Regions from separate parts of the Streptomyces sp. NBC_01506 genome, predicted to be linked through region 1. Evidence: riboswitches for the same ligand, from Rfam matches in the RefSeq annotation. Region 1 holds a riboswitch; each other region holds the start of a gene.
The links. A riboswitch is a leader RNA that binds a small molecule or an ion and turns the genes downstream of it on or off. The one in region 1 is predicted to bind cyclic di-AMP.
Positions count from the first base shown of each region.

Region 1 (5,093 bases):
AGGAACTCGGCGAGTGTGCCGGACGGGGCCGCTGCGACCGCGTCCGCGTCAGCGTCAGCCGTCGCCTCATCGGAGTCGGCACCCGCCGCACCCGCACCCGCTGCGCCCTCCGCACCTGCGCCCTCTGCACCCGCGTCCACACCCGCGTCCGCGTCCGTGGTCGCTGTCGCGTCCGCCCCCGCCGCCTGGGCCCGCTCCTGCTCGAACTCCAGCGCCACGGCGGCCAGTTCCTGCAAGTTCTCGATCCGCGTCTCGTCCTGCGGGTCGGTCGACGCCTGCAACTCGGCCAGATAGCCGGTCCGTTCGAGCACGGCCTCCAGGACCGTCGCCGGTCCGGCGCCGGACTCCACGACCGTACGCAGCTCCTCCATCAGCGTGTTGAAGCGCTTCACGGCGTTGGACGAGCGGGCCGCCATGCCGTACGCCTCGTCCACCCGGCGCAGCGCCTGCGCGAACGAGATCTTCTCCCGTACCGAGAGCGCGTCGATCATCGCCTCCGCGCGGTCGCCGATACCGCGCTTGGGCACGTTCAGGATCCGGCGCAGCGGGACGCTGTCCTCCGGGTTGGCGAGGACGCGCAGATAGGCCAGCACGTCGCGGACCTCCTTGCGTTCGTAGAAGCGCACACCGCCGACGACCTTGTAGGGCAGGCCGACGCGGATGAAGATCTCCTCGAAGACACGCGACTGCGCGTTCGTCCGGTAGAAGACCGCGACATCGCCCGCCTTGGCCTCCGACGCGTCCGTCATACGGTCGATCTCGTCGGCGACGAACTGCGCCTCGTCGTGCTCGGTGTCGGCCACGTACCCGGTGATCTGGGCGCCCGCTCCCGCGTTCGTCCACAGATTCTTGGGCCGCCGGCTCTCGTTGCGCTCGATGACCGCGTTGGCCGCGCTGAGGATCGTCTGTGTGGAGCGGTAGTTCTGCTCCAGCAGGATCGTCGTCGCGTCCGGGTAATCCTCCTCGAACTGGAGGATGTTACGGATCGTGGCGCCCCGGAACGCGTAGATGGACTGGTCGGCGTCACCGACGACGCACAGCTCGGCCGGGTCGTGTCCCTCGCCCGAGGGGCCGACCAGCTCACGCACCAGGGTGTACTGCGCGTGGTTGGTGTCCTGATACTCGTCCACCAGGACGTGGCGGAACCGGCGGCGGTAGTGCTCGGCGACGTCCCCGAACGCCTGGAGCAGATGGACCGTCGTCATGATGATGTCGTCGAAGTCCAGCGCGTTGGCCTCGCGCAGCCGCGCCTGGTACATCCGGTACGCCTCGGCCAGCGTCTTCTCGAAGGGGTCCGTGGCCTGACCGGCGAAGGTCTCCTCGTCGATCAGCTCGTTCTTGAGATTCGAGATCTTGGCGCTGAACGCCTTCGGGGGGTGGCGCTTGGGGTCGAGGTCGAGATCACGGCAGACCAGGGCCATGAGCCGCTTGGAGTCGGCGGCGTCGTAGATGGAGAACGACGACGTGAAACCGAGCCGCTTCGACTCGCGGCGCAGGATCCGCACACAGGCGCTGTGGAACGTCATGACCCACATGGCGTTGGCGCGCGGTCCGACCAACTGCTCGACGCGCTCCTTCATCTCGCCGGCGGCCTTGTTGGTGAACGTGATGGCCAGTATTTCGCCGGGATGCACGCTGCGGGTCCCCAGCAGATACGCGATCCGGTGCGTCAGCACCCGGGTCTTGCCCGAGCCCGCGCCGGCCACGATGAGCAGCGGCGATCCGGTGTGTACGACGGCGGCGCGCTGCTCGTCGTTCAGCCCCTCGAGCAGCGCCGCCGGGTCCACGACCGTGCGCGGGGCACCGTCGCGGTGATACGGATCCCTGGGCGGGGGCACGTCGAACTTCCCTCCGAAGAGATCGTCGGGCACCTGTTCCGGAACGGTGTCCTCGGGCGGCGGCGGGGGCTCCTCGGCCGAGGGCTGGAGGTCCGCCAGGAAGCTGTCGTCAAAAAGGCTGCTCATCGCTTCCTGAGTCTAGGGTGCCGCACTGACAGCCCGCCGCCGCATGGCGCCACACGGCCTCGCGGGGCCGCCGACGAGCGTTTACGCGAAAGGTCACGAAAATGTATCGGGCATATCGGAATCGAACCTTCACAGGGGCACCACAGGTTGGCTAGCGTGCTCGCCGAGGCGGTCCGTACTCCACCGGCGATCAGCGCCGGGCGGGCGGCCTGCGCCGAATCCGGGCTTCCCGAAGGGGGGTTCGGAACCGGGGACCCACCATGTTCGACCGGGGTGAATCGGGCCGCGTTCCTGGCCCGTAGGGCAGCCTTCCGTTCCGCCCGAACCCGACAGCTAACCCGGTAGGCGGTCCACGGAAGGAGATGTCGACCTTGGCGTCGCATCGCAAATCGCGCAGTCGGACCGGCATGCGCGCGAACACTCCGGCTGTCGGCTTCACGACGGCCGCCCTCGCCTCCGTCACGCTGCTGTCGACGCAGAGCGCCACCGCCGCGCCGGCCGAGCCCAAGCCCTCGGTGGAAGAGGTGCAGAAGAAGGTCGACGACCTGTACCGGCAGGCCGGTACGGCGACGCAGCAGTACAACAAGGCGAAGGAAGCGACCGACACCCAGCGCAAGTCGGTCGAGCGGGTCCTGGACGACGTCGCCAAGAGCGCCGACAAGGTGAACGAGGCGCGGCGCGCCCTCGGTACGTATGCGGCGGCGCAGTACCGCGCGGGCGCGGTCGGTCCCACGGCCGCCCTGATGTTCGCCGACAGCCCGGAGTCGTACTTCGAGCAGACCCAGTTGATGAGCCGGCTGACCGACCGCCAGCAGGAGGCCGTCGAGGACTTCCAGAAGGAGCAGCGGTCCGCGGCCCAGCAGCGCGCGAAGGCGACCAAGAGCCTGGAAACGCTGACCGAGTCGCAGACCTCCCTCAAGGAGGGCAAGCAGAAAGTCCAGAACAAGCTCGCCGCGGCGCGCTCGCTGCTGTCGGAGCTGACGGCCGAGGAGAAGGCGCGGCTCGCCGAGCTGGAGCGGAAGAAGGAGCAGGAGGCGCGCCGCAAGGCCGAGGCGAAGGCCAAGGAGGAGGCGGCGGAGCGCAAGCGGCAGGAGGAGGCGCGGCAGGAGGAGGCGCCCGCCACCGGCGGCACGGACACCGGGACGGACACCGGCGCGGACACCGGGACCGGCTCGGGGGCCACGGACGGTACGTACGCGGCCAAGGCCGAGAAGGTCCTCGCGTTCGCCCGCGCCCAGATAGGCAAGCCGTACGTGTGGGGCGCCACCGGCCCCGACTCGTACGACTGCTCGGGGCTGACGGCCGCCGCCTGGAAGGCGGCGGGCGTCCAACTGCCGCGTACGACCTGGGACCAGGTGAAGGTCGGCACGCGCGTCGCCACGGCGGATCTGCTCCCCGGCGATCTGGTGTTCTTCTACGACGACATCAGCCACGTCGGCATCTACAAGGGCGACGGCAAGATGATCCACGCGCCGAAGCCGGGTGCGAACGTCCGTGAGGAGTCGATCTACTACATGCCGATCTACGGCAGCGTGCGCCCGGCCTGAGCCCTGGCTCCCGGGGGCTGCCCACGGGGTCTCACGGGCCCCTCTCACCGCCTGTGCGATCATGCGAAAAAGTGCCCTGGGGAGGGGCCGTCGCGGTGGTCTCGAACACCGCGGTGGTGAGAGAGGGAGTCCGGCATGAACGCGGGTGGGGATCAAGACGGTTCGTCCGTGTCCGACGACGAGTGGGAGCGATTCCTGCGGGAGTCGGCGGAGGGCGTGCCCGACGCGCCCAAGGAGGCGTCGGCGCGGGCCCGGATCGTGACGCGGCGGCTGCGGGAGGAGCCCGCGCCACCGGAGGGATGGCGTACGCACCAGCCGCCCCGGCGGCCGAGGCGGCTGAAGGGCCGGTACGTCGTCGGGCTGCTGGCCGCTGTCGCGCTGCTGGCCGTGGCGCTGGATCCGGGACGCGTCACCGGGTGGTTCGAGGACGACGGCGGGGCCGGGGGGCCGCTCGCCGCGGAGTCGGAGCGCCCGGACCAGCCACCGCCCATGGAGCCGGCCGGGCTGCCCACGCTGGACGAACCGTTCAAGGGGTCGCCCGCGGAGCGCTGGGACAGCGGGACGGCCGGGATCACGGTGCCCGTGGCCAAGGCGACCGGGTGGATGAGCGAGGCGCAGGTGAAGGACGCGCTCGACAGCAGCCGTGACTTCCTCGCCGCGTCCAGTCTGGATCCGGCGGTGCTGCGGGGCGGGCAGCCGGCGGAGGCGATCGCGCTGATCAATCCTCATCAGAAGGACGTCCAGGACTTTCTGGCGACCGCGTTCCGCGCGCCGAGCGAGGAGAACGACCCGCTGCTGCTGTTCAGCCGGTTCGACAAGGAGCACACCCGTGTCGTCGGGGACGTCGTCAAGACACGGGGGCGGATCAGCTACCAGGAGGGCGAGCGCGGTGCCCTCCAGGTGAGCGCCGATGTCACGTATGTCTACCCGGTCACGCGGGCGGCGGCGGACAGCGGCGGCGACGACGAGGTCGCGCGCGTGATCGTGCGCCGCGAGACGGTGCTGAACTGGGACGATCCCGCCAAGGTGATCACCGAGCGGGGGTCCTTCTCCCTCGTTTCGTACAAGGTCCATATGACCAACGGCGGCTGCGGCGACCCCACCGGCTACCTCGTCCCCGAATACGGAGCCGAGCAGGCCGCCGACGCGGATGGGCCCGCGATCGACCCCTACGACCGCAGCGGGCCGGTGACCGAGGGGACGGCGGGCGCGGACGGGGAGTGCGGGGCGGCGACGCGGTCGTAGGCGGACACGCCCCTGGCGTCCTCTCCCTTATGGGCTCTACGGGCCGTCCGGGCCGTCCGGGCCGTCGAGGAACCAGACGTCGACGGGTTCCATCTCGTCCTGTTCGGCGCCCCCGACGGTGACCAGGGCGCGGCCGTCCGGGGTGAAGGCGGCGAGGCTCGGCTTGGACGACAGCCGCCGCACCCGGCCGTCGCCGAAGAGGATGTCGCCGTCGTCCGACGACATGAACGCGAGCGGTCCGTTCGCGGTCCACGCCGCCCGCGCGGTGTAGACCGACATTCCCCGAGAGTGGTCATGGGAAAAATCTAGCCGCGCCCACTGACAGTCCGGCCGGTCC
Region 1 covers NZ_CP109422.1:3,436,979-3,442,071, forward strand. The annotation lists gene OG329_RS14840 (ATP-dependent DNA helicase) at 1-1,964, opposite strand, end outside; cyclic di-AMP (ydaO/yuaA leader) riboswitch at 2,167-2,328, shown strand; gene OG329_RS14845 (NlpC/P60 family protein) at 2,327-3,511, shown strand; gene OG329_RS14850 (hypothetical protein) at 3,647-4,756, shown strand; gene OG329_RS14855 (hypothetical protein) at 4,793-5,035, opposite strand.

Region 2 (5,093 bases), 1.6 Mb from region 1:
GGTATGTCCTGCCGGTGCTCGGCCTCGCGCTGGCCATGGGCACTCACGCCCTGTGGAACGGCTCGTCGTCGCTGTTCGGCCCGTACGGCTTCTACGCGGTGTACGCGGCCTTCATGGTGCCCGTCTTCGCCCTGCTCACCTGGCTGGCGATCTGGAGCCGGCAGCGTGAACTGCGCACGGTCTCGGCCGAGTTGCCCGCGTACGCGGCGGCCGGCTGGCTCGCCGAGACCGAACCGCTCGCCCTGTCCTCGATGCGGGCGCGCTCGATGGCGCGCGCTGTCGCGCGGCGGACGTACGGCCCTTCGGCGGCCCGCACGGTCGGCGAGTACGAGGCGTTCGCGACCTCCCTGGCGTTCCTGCGCCACCGCGCGGGACGCGGCACGGCCGGCCCGGACTATGTGGAGCGCGAGCAGGAGCTGCTTCACCACCTGTGGCAGCGCCGGGAGATGGCGTCGCCCGCGCTGGCGTATGCGGCGCGGGCGACGGGGCGGGTGTGGACGCCGCCGCCGTACATCGACTACGGCGGCTACAACCCGTACAAAACCTAGGGCGTGAGGCCCTTGCCGCGCAGCCAGCTCAGCGGGTCGATCCCGCTGCCGCCCGCGGTGTGCACCTCAAGGTGCAGATGCGGACCGGTGACGTTGCCGGTGGCTCCCACGCGTCCGACGGTCTCGCCGGTGGTGACCTTCTGGCCGGTGCTGACCGTCATCGAGGACAGGTGGGCGTACCAGATCTCCGTACCGTCCTCGAGCTCCAGCACCACGCGGTAGCCGTACGACCCCGACCAGCCGGCCGACTTGACGGTCCCGCTGTGGACGGCCTTGGTGGGCGTGCCCGTGGGGGCCGCGAAGTCCAGGCCGGTGTGCTGGCCGGAGGACCACATGGAGCCGGCCTGGCCGTAGGTCGAGGTGAGCGTGTACGAGGAGGTGGGGAGCGAGAAGCTGGCGGCCAGCTTCTCCAGGCGCTCCTTCTCGGCCTTGGCCTCCGCCGCCTCCTTGGCCTTGCGCTTCTCCTCGGCGGCCTTCTCCTCGGCCTCGGTCTGCTGCTTCTTGGCGTCGGCCGCGGCCTTCTCGGCGGCTGCCGCCTCGGCGCTCGCCTTCTGGGCGGCGTCGGCCTCGGCCTGCTGCTGCTCGGCCTGCTGGAGGATGCGGGCGCGCAGCGCCTCGCCGGAGTCGGTGGTGCCCTGCTGGGCGTCCGCGGCGGTGAGGCCCGCCGTGGTGAGCGGGGCGGGCGCCGCCTCTTCGCTCATCTTGTCGCCGTCGGACATGAAAGACCCGACGCCGGGAAGGGACTTGGCGTCGGGAAGATTGTCCGAGATCGCGTCGGGAAGTGATATCGAGACCGCGGGCTTGTCCTGGGCGGAGGCGATGCCTCCCGCGCCGACCGCGGCGATGACACCCACTCCGAGGACCGTGGAGCTGCGGGCGAGAGCGTTGCGCTGTTTGGCGACACGGTGCTTGCCGCGTACGGGACGGATGGAGTCCGCGGTGGGATTCCACTCCTCCCAGTCCCTGTTCGCCTCGCCGTCGGTGAGATCGGAGCCGGCGAACCGGCTTCCGGGGCCGAAACGGGCCGGGGCGGAGGTCTCGGGGGCAGGACTGTTGGACGCCACTGGGGCGCTCTCCTTTCCTTCCTTCTCGCCTACCGGGTTAGCTGACGGGTTCGGAGCAGGAAGGTCTCCTACGAGCGTTCCTTGGCCGCACGAGGCAGCAAGAGACGCCCGATTCACCCCAATTGGTGGTTCCCCGGTTTCCTTGCGGAATTCGGCGCGTGCGCACGGTGCCGTCTCTTTCGACGGCTGGGACAACCGCGCTGCGTTATCGAACGTTAATAGACGACCGGGGCTTATTCCAAGCTGTTCCGGGTGATCGTTAGCGATGACGGCCGGGACCAACCGGGGCACAAGCGGGTGTAATCGGGCGAGTTGATCGACTCTCGGGCCGTGTGCGATCACACACTCGAACTGACGGTGCGTCAAATGTTATGCGGAGGGGTGCGCCTCAACTACGCAGCGTGCCGGGCGAGATGACGTCACGGCACGACCCGCATCGTCCTGCGCCGTTCCGGCTGCCTCGCGGTGGGCCGGCTGACGGCCAGCAGCGCCATGTCGTCCGTCCTGCGGCCACCGGTGTGCCGCCGTACGTCCCCGACGATCGCCTCCAGCAGCTCGTCGGGGCCGGGGAAGATCCGTCCCGCCAGCCGTTCGCGCGGGTTGTAGAAGACACCCGCCGCGTTGCGCGCCTCGGTGAGCCCGTCCGTGTAGAGCAGCAGCGTCGATCCGGAGCTGTACGGCACCTCGTCCGCCCGGTCCGGCCACGCCCCCAGCTCGCCCATCCCCAGCGGCAGCGTCGGGTCGGACGGGGCCAGCACCGTCAGCCCGCCGTCGGCGGCGAGCATCAGCGGCTCCGGGTGCCCGCGGTTGACCACCCGCACCATGCCCTCGACATGCGGGATCTCCGCCAGTACGGCGGTGGTGAAGCCCTCGAACAGATCGATCCCGTTGCGCCGTGTGCCTTCGCGCGCCAGCGCCCGCTCCAGCCGCTGCGCGACCCCTTCGAGTGAACTCTCCTGCTCGGCGGCCTCGCGGAAGGCACCGATGACGACGGCCACGGTCTCGACGGCCCCCATGCCCTTGCCGCGTACGTCACCGACCACCAGCCGTACCCCGTACGCCGTGTCCTGGACGGCGAACAGGTCACCGCCGATGAACGCGCCCTCCTCCGCCGCCTCGTAGCGCGCGGCGACATGCAGCCCGCCGATGCGTGGCTCGGGCGTGGGCAGGACGGCGCGCTGGGCCGCCTCGGCGATGACCCGCGCCGAGGCGAGGCGTTCGCCGCTGCGGCGAACGACACCGTTGATGGCCAGCGCGAGGGCGGAGACCGTGAAGACGGTCAGCGAATCGGTGACCGTCGAGACCTGGGACGCCGAGTTGTAGAGGTGGAGTCCGACCGTGGCGGCGGTCGACAGGATGGCGATGACGAGGGTGCCCGCGAAGGAGAAGAACGGGGCGGCGACCAGCGGTGCCGCCGCGAAGAGCGGGGCGGAGGTGAAGGCGGTCGGGGTCGCCTCGTCCAGGATGATCGCCATCACGATGATCAGGCCGGGCAGGATCTGCACGACCGGATGCGGTGAGCGGGCGGCGTGCCGGCCGCGCCGCCCGGACGGACGGGGGGCGCCGGGGCCGAAGCCGGGTGGATGCTTGTCCGCGGAGCGCGAACCGTTCTCCGTGAGGTCGTCCGGGAGCAGGTCCGCCTCGCGGAAGCCGGCGTCGGCGCGCCGGAAGCCGCGCCGGACCCCGCGGTCGACGCTGTCCTTGAGGTTGCGGAGCCTGGCCCCGGCGGCCAGGCGGGAGCGGACGGCTTTACCGGCGGAACGGTTGTCGCCCGCTCGTCCGCTTCCGCCACCCGCCGTCCCGTCGTCTCCGCTGCCTCTCTGGTGCCCCACCAGTGGCCTCCTGCCCGGTCCGTCGACGGCTGCGGACGGTACCCGCACCCTTCCCAGGCTGGCCCCTTCCGCGCCGGGCGGCTACCCGCCGTCGACCGACTGGGCTATCCGCCCCACTGTCCGCCCCACTGTCGGCCGCACTGTCGGCCGCGCCGCCGAGCGGATTTCCCGGCCCGCCGTACGAGGCGCCGTCAGTCGGTGAGGTGGCGCTCGGCGTACACCTTCATCGCGTCCCGTACGAGGACGGCCGCGCCCTGCTCGTACTTGTCGTAGTTCCGCCCGAAGCGCGCGTCGTCCACGTACATCGCGGTGACATTGATGACGTACGACCTGCCGGGGCTCGTCGTGGCCGCCGACAGCCAGTCGCAGTGCCGGGCGGCGACGGCCTGCGCCCCGTCGCTGTCGGCGGCAAGACCGTCCTTCTTGGCCTGCCCCCAGTCGCGGGCGATGTCCTCGTGCCGGCCCATGAACTCCCGGCGCTCGCCCTCGCTCAGCGACCGCCACCAGCGGTCGCTCTTCTCGTACGCGTCGCGGCCCCACCGCTCGGTCACCTCCTGCTCGTACCGCGTGTGATCGAAGCCGTCGAGAATTTCCTCGGCCATCAGCTCTTCTCCCTTCTCGGTCTTGTGGAGAGTGGTCCGCACCGAGGCGATGAGACGGCCCACCCGCGCGCGCTCCTGTTCGAGCAGCGCGAGGTGGGTGCGCAGGGCGGCGGCCGTGTCCTGTTGGCCGTCGAGGATCCCGGCGATCGCGGGCAGACCGAGACCCAGCTCACGCAGCAGCAGAATCCGCTGCAACCGCACCAGGGCGTCCTGGTCGTAGTAGCGGTAACCGTTGCCGCCGACCCGGCTCGGGGTCAGCAGTCCCAGCTCGCCGTAGTGCCTGAGCGTGCGGCTCGTCGTGCCGGCCTTCTTCGCGATGTCCTGGATCGACCACTCCATGCTGGAAACGGTAAATCTTGACGTTACGTAAAGGTCAAGCGTGTAGGCCCGCACGCGCGCACGACGAAGGCCCGGATCCACTGGATCCGGGCCTTCGTCTTCTGCCAGTAGCGGGGACAGGATTTGAACCTGCGACCTCTGGGTTATGAGCCCAGCGAGCTACCGAGCTGCTCCACCCCGCGCCGTTGAATGCAACATTACGCCATCCGGACCAAGATCATCTCCATTTACCGCCGGAGACTCGTCCAGGGCCCTCGATCGGCCTAAGCGGCCTCCACCACATCCGCGTGGACCGCCGCCGCCCACTCGACCAGGAGCCGCTGATACTCCTCCTGCTCGGCGGGAGACAGCGCCCTGCCCGCCCGCGCCCACAGGGCACGGATCTCCGTGTTGACGACGGCGGCGGGACGGACGGAAGCACGGGCATCAGAGGAAGCTGACATGGAGTAAGGCTACGGCCCGCCACTGACAATCGGCAGAGCGTGTACCCCCACGGCCCCGTATGGCCACCGTCCGAAGCCCCTCAGCACCTACGCTTACACCGGTGATCGAAACCATCGTGTTCGACGTCGGCGAGACTCTCGTCCGCGACGACCGCTACTGGGCTTCCTGGGCCGATTGGCTCGGCATCCCCCGCCACACCATCTCCGCGCTGGCCGGCGCCGTCACCACCCAGGGCAGGGACAACGCCGACGCCCTGCGCCTCAT
Region 2 covers NZ_CP109422.1:5,044,129-5,049,221, reverse strand. The annotation lists gene OG329_RS22175 (PrsW family intramembrane metalloprotease) at 1-548, shown strand, start outside; gene OG329_RS22170 (M23 family metallopeptidase) at 545-1,612, opposite strand; cyclic di-AMP (ydaO/yuaA leader) riboswitch at 1,624-1,779, opposite strand; gene OG329_RS22165 (PP2C family protein-serine/threonine phosphatase) at 2,032-3,117, opposite strand; gene OG329_RS22160 (MerR family transcriptional regulator) at 3,636-4,385, opposite strand; tRNA gene OG329_RS22155 (tRNA-Met) at 4,494-4,567, opposite strand; gene OG329_RS22150 (hypothetical protein) at 4,649-4,828, opposite strand; gene OG329_RS22145 (HAD family hydrolase) at 4,930-5,093, shown strand, end outside.
Region 2: another riboswitch for cyclic di-AMP. It lies ahead of OG329_RS22170 (M23 family metallopeptidase); the one in region 1 lies ahead of OG329_RS14845 (NlpC/P60 family protein).

Region 3 (5,093 bases), 4.7 Mb from region 1:
GGCATTGGGCGCCAGGTCGGTGCCGGCGCCGCGCCGCCGTACGGTCACCAGATCCGTACGCGCGGACGCCGCGTCCGCCCCGGCATCGGCCGTCGGTGTGTCGCACGGACTGTCGCAGCCCCCGTCGCGGTGTCCCGGCAGCGTCGTCGTGCCCATGCCCTCCACCTCGAACCCGGCGTCCGCGATCATGTCCAGATCCGCCTTGCCCTCCTGGCCCTCGGTGGTGAGGTAGTCGCCGAGGAAGATCGAGTTGACCAGGTGCAGCGCGAGCGGCTGCATCGTGCGCAGATGCACCTCACGCCCGCCCGCGAGCCGGACCTCGACGTCGGGACAGACGAACCGCACCATCGCCAGAATCCGCAGCGCCCGCTGCGGCGTCAGATTCCACTCCTCGGCCAGCGGCGTGCCCTTGACGGGGATGAGGAAGTTGACCGGCACCGAGTCCGGGTCCAGCTCGCGCAGCCCGAAGACCACGTCCACCAGATCGGCGTCACTCTCGCCCATGCCCGCGATCAGCCCCGAGCACGCCGACAGACCCGCGCCCTGCGCGTGCCGCACCGTCTCCACCCGGTCCGCGTAGGTGTGGGTGGTGGTGATGTCGCCGTACGTCGCCTCGGAGGTGTTCAGGTTGTGGTTGTACGCGTCGGCGCCCGCCGCCTTCAACCGCTCCGCCTGACCGTCCGAGAGCAGCCCGAGACAGGCGCAGACCTCGACCTCCGCGTGTCGTTCCTTGATCGCGCCGATGGTCTGCGAGACCCGCTCGACGTCCCGGTCCGTCGGCCCCCGGCCGCTCGCCACCAGACAGACCCGCTTGGCGCCGCCGGCCACCCCTGCCGCGGCGGCCTTGGACGCCTCGTCGGGCTTGAGCCAGGTGTACTTGAGGATCTCGGCCTTGGACCCGAGGCGCTGCGAGCAGTACGAGCAGTCCTCCGGACAGAGCCCGGACTTGAGATTGACCAGGTAATTGAGCTTGACCCGCCGCCCGAACCACTGGCGGCGCACCTTCCCGGCCGCAGCCACCACATCGAGCAGATCGTCGTCCGAGGTCGCCAGCACGGCGAGCGCTTCTTCGCGCGACGGCAGCTCGCGCCGAAGGCCCTTCTCCACCAGTGTGTTCAGCAGGTCCATGGCGCCGATCCTGGCCTACGGCGGGCCTCCGAGCCAAGGATGAACCCTACAAGACAGGTGCATTCAGGTGTGTGTATGACCACACTCGAAGGCGGTCCGACCACGGTTAGGGTCTGTGGGCTGCCTACAAAAGGACCCGAGCCGTGCCCACCGAGCCGTCCGTGCCGCGCAGGCCCTGTCCGCCATCGACGCCGGACCCGTTCAACTGGATCGACGACGAGGCGCGCCGGCGCGAGCGTTCCGGACTCGTCCGTACGCTGCGGCCCCGCGACTCCGGCTCGGCGCTGCTCGATCTCGCGAGCAACGACTACCTGGGGCTCACGCACCACCCGGTGACCACGGGCGCGGCGGCCGACGCGGCGCGCCGCTGGGGCGCGGGCGCCACCGGCTCCCGGCTGGTCACCGGAACCACCGCCCTGCACGCCGAACTGGAGCGTGAGCTGGCCGAGTTCTGCGGTTTCGAGGCCGCGCTTGTCCTGTCGTCCGGATACGCCGCGAACCTCGCGGCCCTGACCGCGCTGACCGCGCGCGGCTCGCTCGTGGTGTCGGACGCCGCCAACCACGCCTCCATCGTGGACGGTTGCCGTCTCTCGCGCGCCGAGACCGTCGTCGTGGCGCACGCGGACCCGGCGGCCGTGGACAAGACGCTTGAGACGTACGAAGGTTCACGGGCCCTGGCCGTCAGCGACTCGGTCTTCTCGGTCGACGGCGACGCGGCGCCGCTCGCGCGACTGGCCGAGGTGTGCCGTACGCACGGCGCCGCGCTGCTCGTGGACGACGCCCACGGTCTCGGCGTACTCGGCGACGGCGGCCGTGGCGCCGTCCACGCGGCCGGTCTGGCGGGCGACCCGGGGACCGTCGCCACCGTCACCCTCTCCAAGTCGCTGGGCAGCCAGGGCGGCGCGATCCTCGGACCCGCCCGGGTCATCGACCAACTGATCAACACCGCACGGTCGTTCATCTTCGACACCGGCCTCGCGCCGGCCGCCGTGGGCGCCGCGCTCGCGAGTCTGCGGCTGCTGCGCGCGGACCCGTCGCTGGCGGGCCGGGCGCGGACGGTGGCACACGCGCTGCACCAGGGGCTGACCGGGGCGGGGCTGTCCGCCGTACGCCCGGACGCGGCCGTCGTCTCCGTACGGGCGCCGTCCCCGGACGCGGCCGTGCGCTGGGCCGCCGACTGCCGGTCGGCGGGGCTGGTGGTGGGCTGCTTCCGGCCGCCGTCGGTACCGGACGGGATCTCCCGGATCAGGCTCACGGCCCGCGCGGATCTGACGGACCAACAGGTCGGGACGGCGCTCGCGACGATCGTCGCGACCGCGCCCGCCGGGGCCGTGGCACCGACCGGTTGAGCGCGCGCGCACGTCCCCCGGCACGTTCCCTCCTCCGGCGTCCCCCTCGGTCGCCGGGGGCGGAAACTTGAGTCCGCTCAAATACGGTCTCGCGTAGCAGGGTTCACCGCTTAGAGCGACAACCGGGGTCATATCCCGGCGGATCGCCCATGCGCCGGGCGCCGTTGATGGCAGTGTGGCGCGAAGCGCAATCCGGGGACGTACTCGCGGGCATCTGCCATAGGTCGGTCTGCGTCCCGGTGGGAAAGGGACAGCGTCGCCATGGCAGACCATCAAGAAGCATCCGTCACGCTGCCGAGCGATCCGGCCTCGGTACCGGCAGCTCGCAGATATGTCGCGCGTGTCCTCGGGGAGTGGGGACTGCCGGGCGACGCCGACACCGCCGAAACGGTTCGCCTGATCATCTCGGAGCTGGCGACCAACGCCGTGCAGCACACTTTCGGCAGATCACCGACCTTCACGGTCGACGTCACTCTGGAGCGCGACGAACAGTTGCGCGTCGGCGTGACCGACAGCCATCCGCGGTGGCCGCAGCGGCTCCCGGCCGCGGTCCAGCAGGACAACGGCCGCGGGATGGTCATCATCCGCGCGCTGGCCGCCGAGTACGGCGGAGCGGTGGCCGTGACCCCCACCGCCGACGGCGGTAAGACGGTCTGGATCACCCTGCCCTGGACGCCCCCGGCCCAGGGCTGACCCGCACGCCGCACCGCGTACCGAGCACCGCCGTACGGGAGTACGCGCGTAAGGGCGTACGGGCGTCAGCGGACCCGGCCGTACCAGACGCTCTTGGCCCAGATGCGCTGGAGCCGTACCACCTGACCCGTCTTCGGCGAATGCCAGATCTTGCCGGCGCCGGCGTAGATCCCGACGTGGTAGACGCGGTTGCCGGAGTGGAAGAAGACCAGATCGCCCTTCTTGCGGCTGGAAGCCGAGATGTGGCGCGACTTGTTGTACTGCTGCTGCGCCGTACGCGGCAGCGACTTGCCCGCCTTCTTGTACGAGAACAGCGTCAGACCCGAGCAGTCGAACCGATGCGGACCTGTCGCCCCGTACTTGTACGGCGCGCCCTTCTTGGAAGCGGCCACATTCAGGGCCTTGGAGGCGGCCGGATGGGCGTGGGCCTCCGACACGGCGCCGGGCGCCAGCATCGTGCCGCCGACGGCGGCGAGGAGGACCGATGCGGTACCGGCCCGGGAGAGCAGCGACGGGACATGCGTCTGCGAGGACATGCGCAACCCTTCGTCAGCCGCCTGTGAAGGATGACCTGTCGGGTTCGGACTGGCGAAGATGCCCGGCCGCGTGTGCGGCTTCACCCCGAGGAACGGTCCATGGCCGGACCGCCCCGAACTGCTCGGGTCCTCCACTCCTGCCGATCCACTCGTGTCGACCAGGCATCCGGAGCGGCGGCAGGACTCGGCGTCCACCCGGACCGCCCCGCCGAGGTGGCGGGGGCTTGTCGTCCCACGGATCTTGACGCGGCCTCAGCGCAATTCCGAGCCGAAACGACCATATGTGACTCTCGTCACTTATGGCCCATTTGGGTTGCTACGGTCGATTCGGTGACCGGCCCATATGACCGCTCACGCGCTGTACCTGCGACGTAGCGACGCGTTGCGGCCGGACGGCCGATCCGCCCGTCGCAAGTCGCCGCCCCTGTCGCGGCGGGCGCGTCGATACGCCGAACGAGCGGGCAAATCCCGTACGGACGCGTCCGTACGGGACACCGCGCCACCGATTCGGTGTCGTGTCGCGGGTCCGTTGACCGACGCCCGCATCAAGTCGGCGGTCCGGGCGGCATGGTGACCCGCCCGGCCCTGCGTTCCCCGTCGAGAACCCGCAGCGCGCGGTCCAGGGTCGGCGTGTGCAACCGCGTCTCGCCCCTGGCGTGCATCAGCGTCAGCGCGGCGCGCAGTTCGGCCGCTCGGGACACCAGGGCCTGCGCGGCGCGCAGCGCGCCGTAGGTGTCGTCGGCGCGCGACGGGTTGATCCGGCCCACCAGGTCGACGACCTGGAGATAGCTGTCGACGAAGTCGCCCTCGGCGCGGGTCAGCGCGGGCAGCGGCGGAAGTTCCGGTGGCGGCATCGGCGGTTCACCGGGGGGTGTTGAAGCCGAGGGACGCCCTGCGGTCCTGCGCGACCTGGTCCACCAGGCCGTACTCCATGGCGCCCGCCGCGTCGAAGATCGTGTCCCGGTCGATGTCGGCGTCGATCCGCTCGGCGTCACGGCCGGTGTGCCGTACGAGCATCCGCGCCATCAGGGCCCGCAGCCGCAGCAACTCCTCGGCGTGGATGGCGAGATCGGACGGCTGGCCGCGTACGGGCTCCTCGATCCCCGGCTGCTGGAGGACGACCCGCGCGCCGGGCAGCGCCATCCGCTTGCCGGGCGCCCCGGCGGCCAGCAGGACGGCGGCGGTGGACACCGCCTGACCGAGACAGGTGGTCGCCACGTCGCAGCCGACGACCTGCATCGTGTCGTAGATGGCGGACATGGCGCTCAGCGAGCCGCCGGGGGAGTTGATGTACAGGGCGATGTCCTGGTCGGGCGCCGCGTATTCGAGATGGAGCAGTTGGGCGATCACGTCGTTGGCCGACGTGTCGTCAAGAGCGGTGCCGAGA
Region 3 covers NZ_CP109422.1:8,165,270-8,170,362, forward strand. The annotation lists gene OG329_RS36690 (adenosylmethionine--8-amino-7-oxononanoate transaminase) at 1-5, opposite strand, end outside; gene bioB (biotin synthase BioB) at 1-1,128, opposite strand, end outside; gene OG329_RS36700 (8-amino-7-oxononanoate synthase) at 1,272-2,477, shown strand; gene OG329_RS36705 (ATP-binding protein) at 2,739-3,170, shown strand; gene OG329_RS36710 (C40 family peptidase) at 3,236-3,706, opposite strand; cyclic di-AMP (ydaO/yuaA leader) riboswitch at 3,710-3,881, opposite strand; gene OG329_RS36715 (hypothetical protein) at 4,252-4,560, opposite strand; gene OG329_RS36720 (ATP-dependent Clp protease proteolytic subunit) at 4,568-5,093, opposite strand, start outside.
Region 3: another riboswitch for cyclic di-AMP. It lies ahead of OG329_RS36710 (C40 family peptidase); the one in region 1 lies ahead of OG329_RS14845 (NlpC/P60 family protein).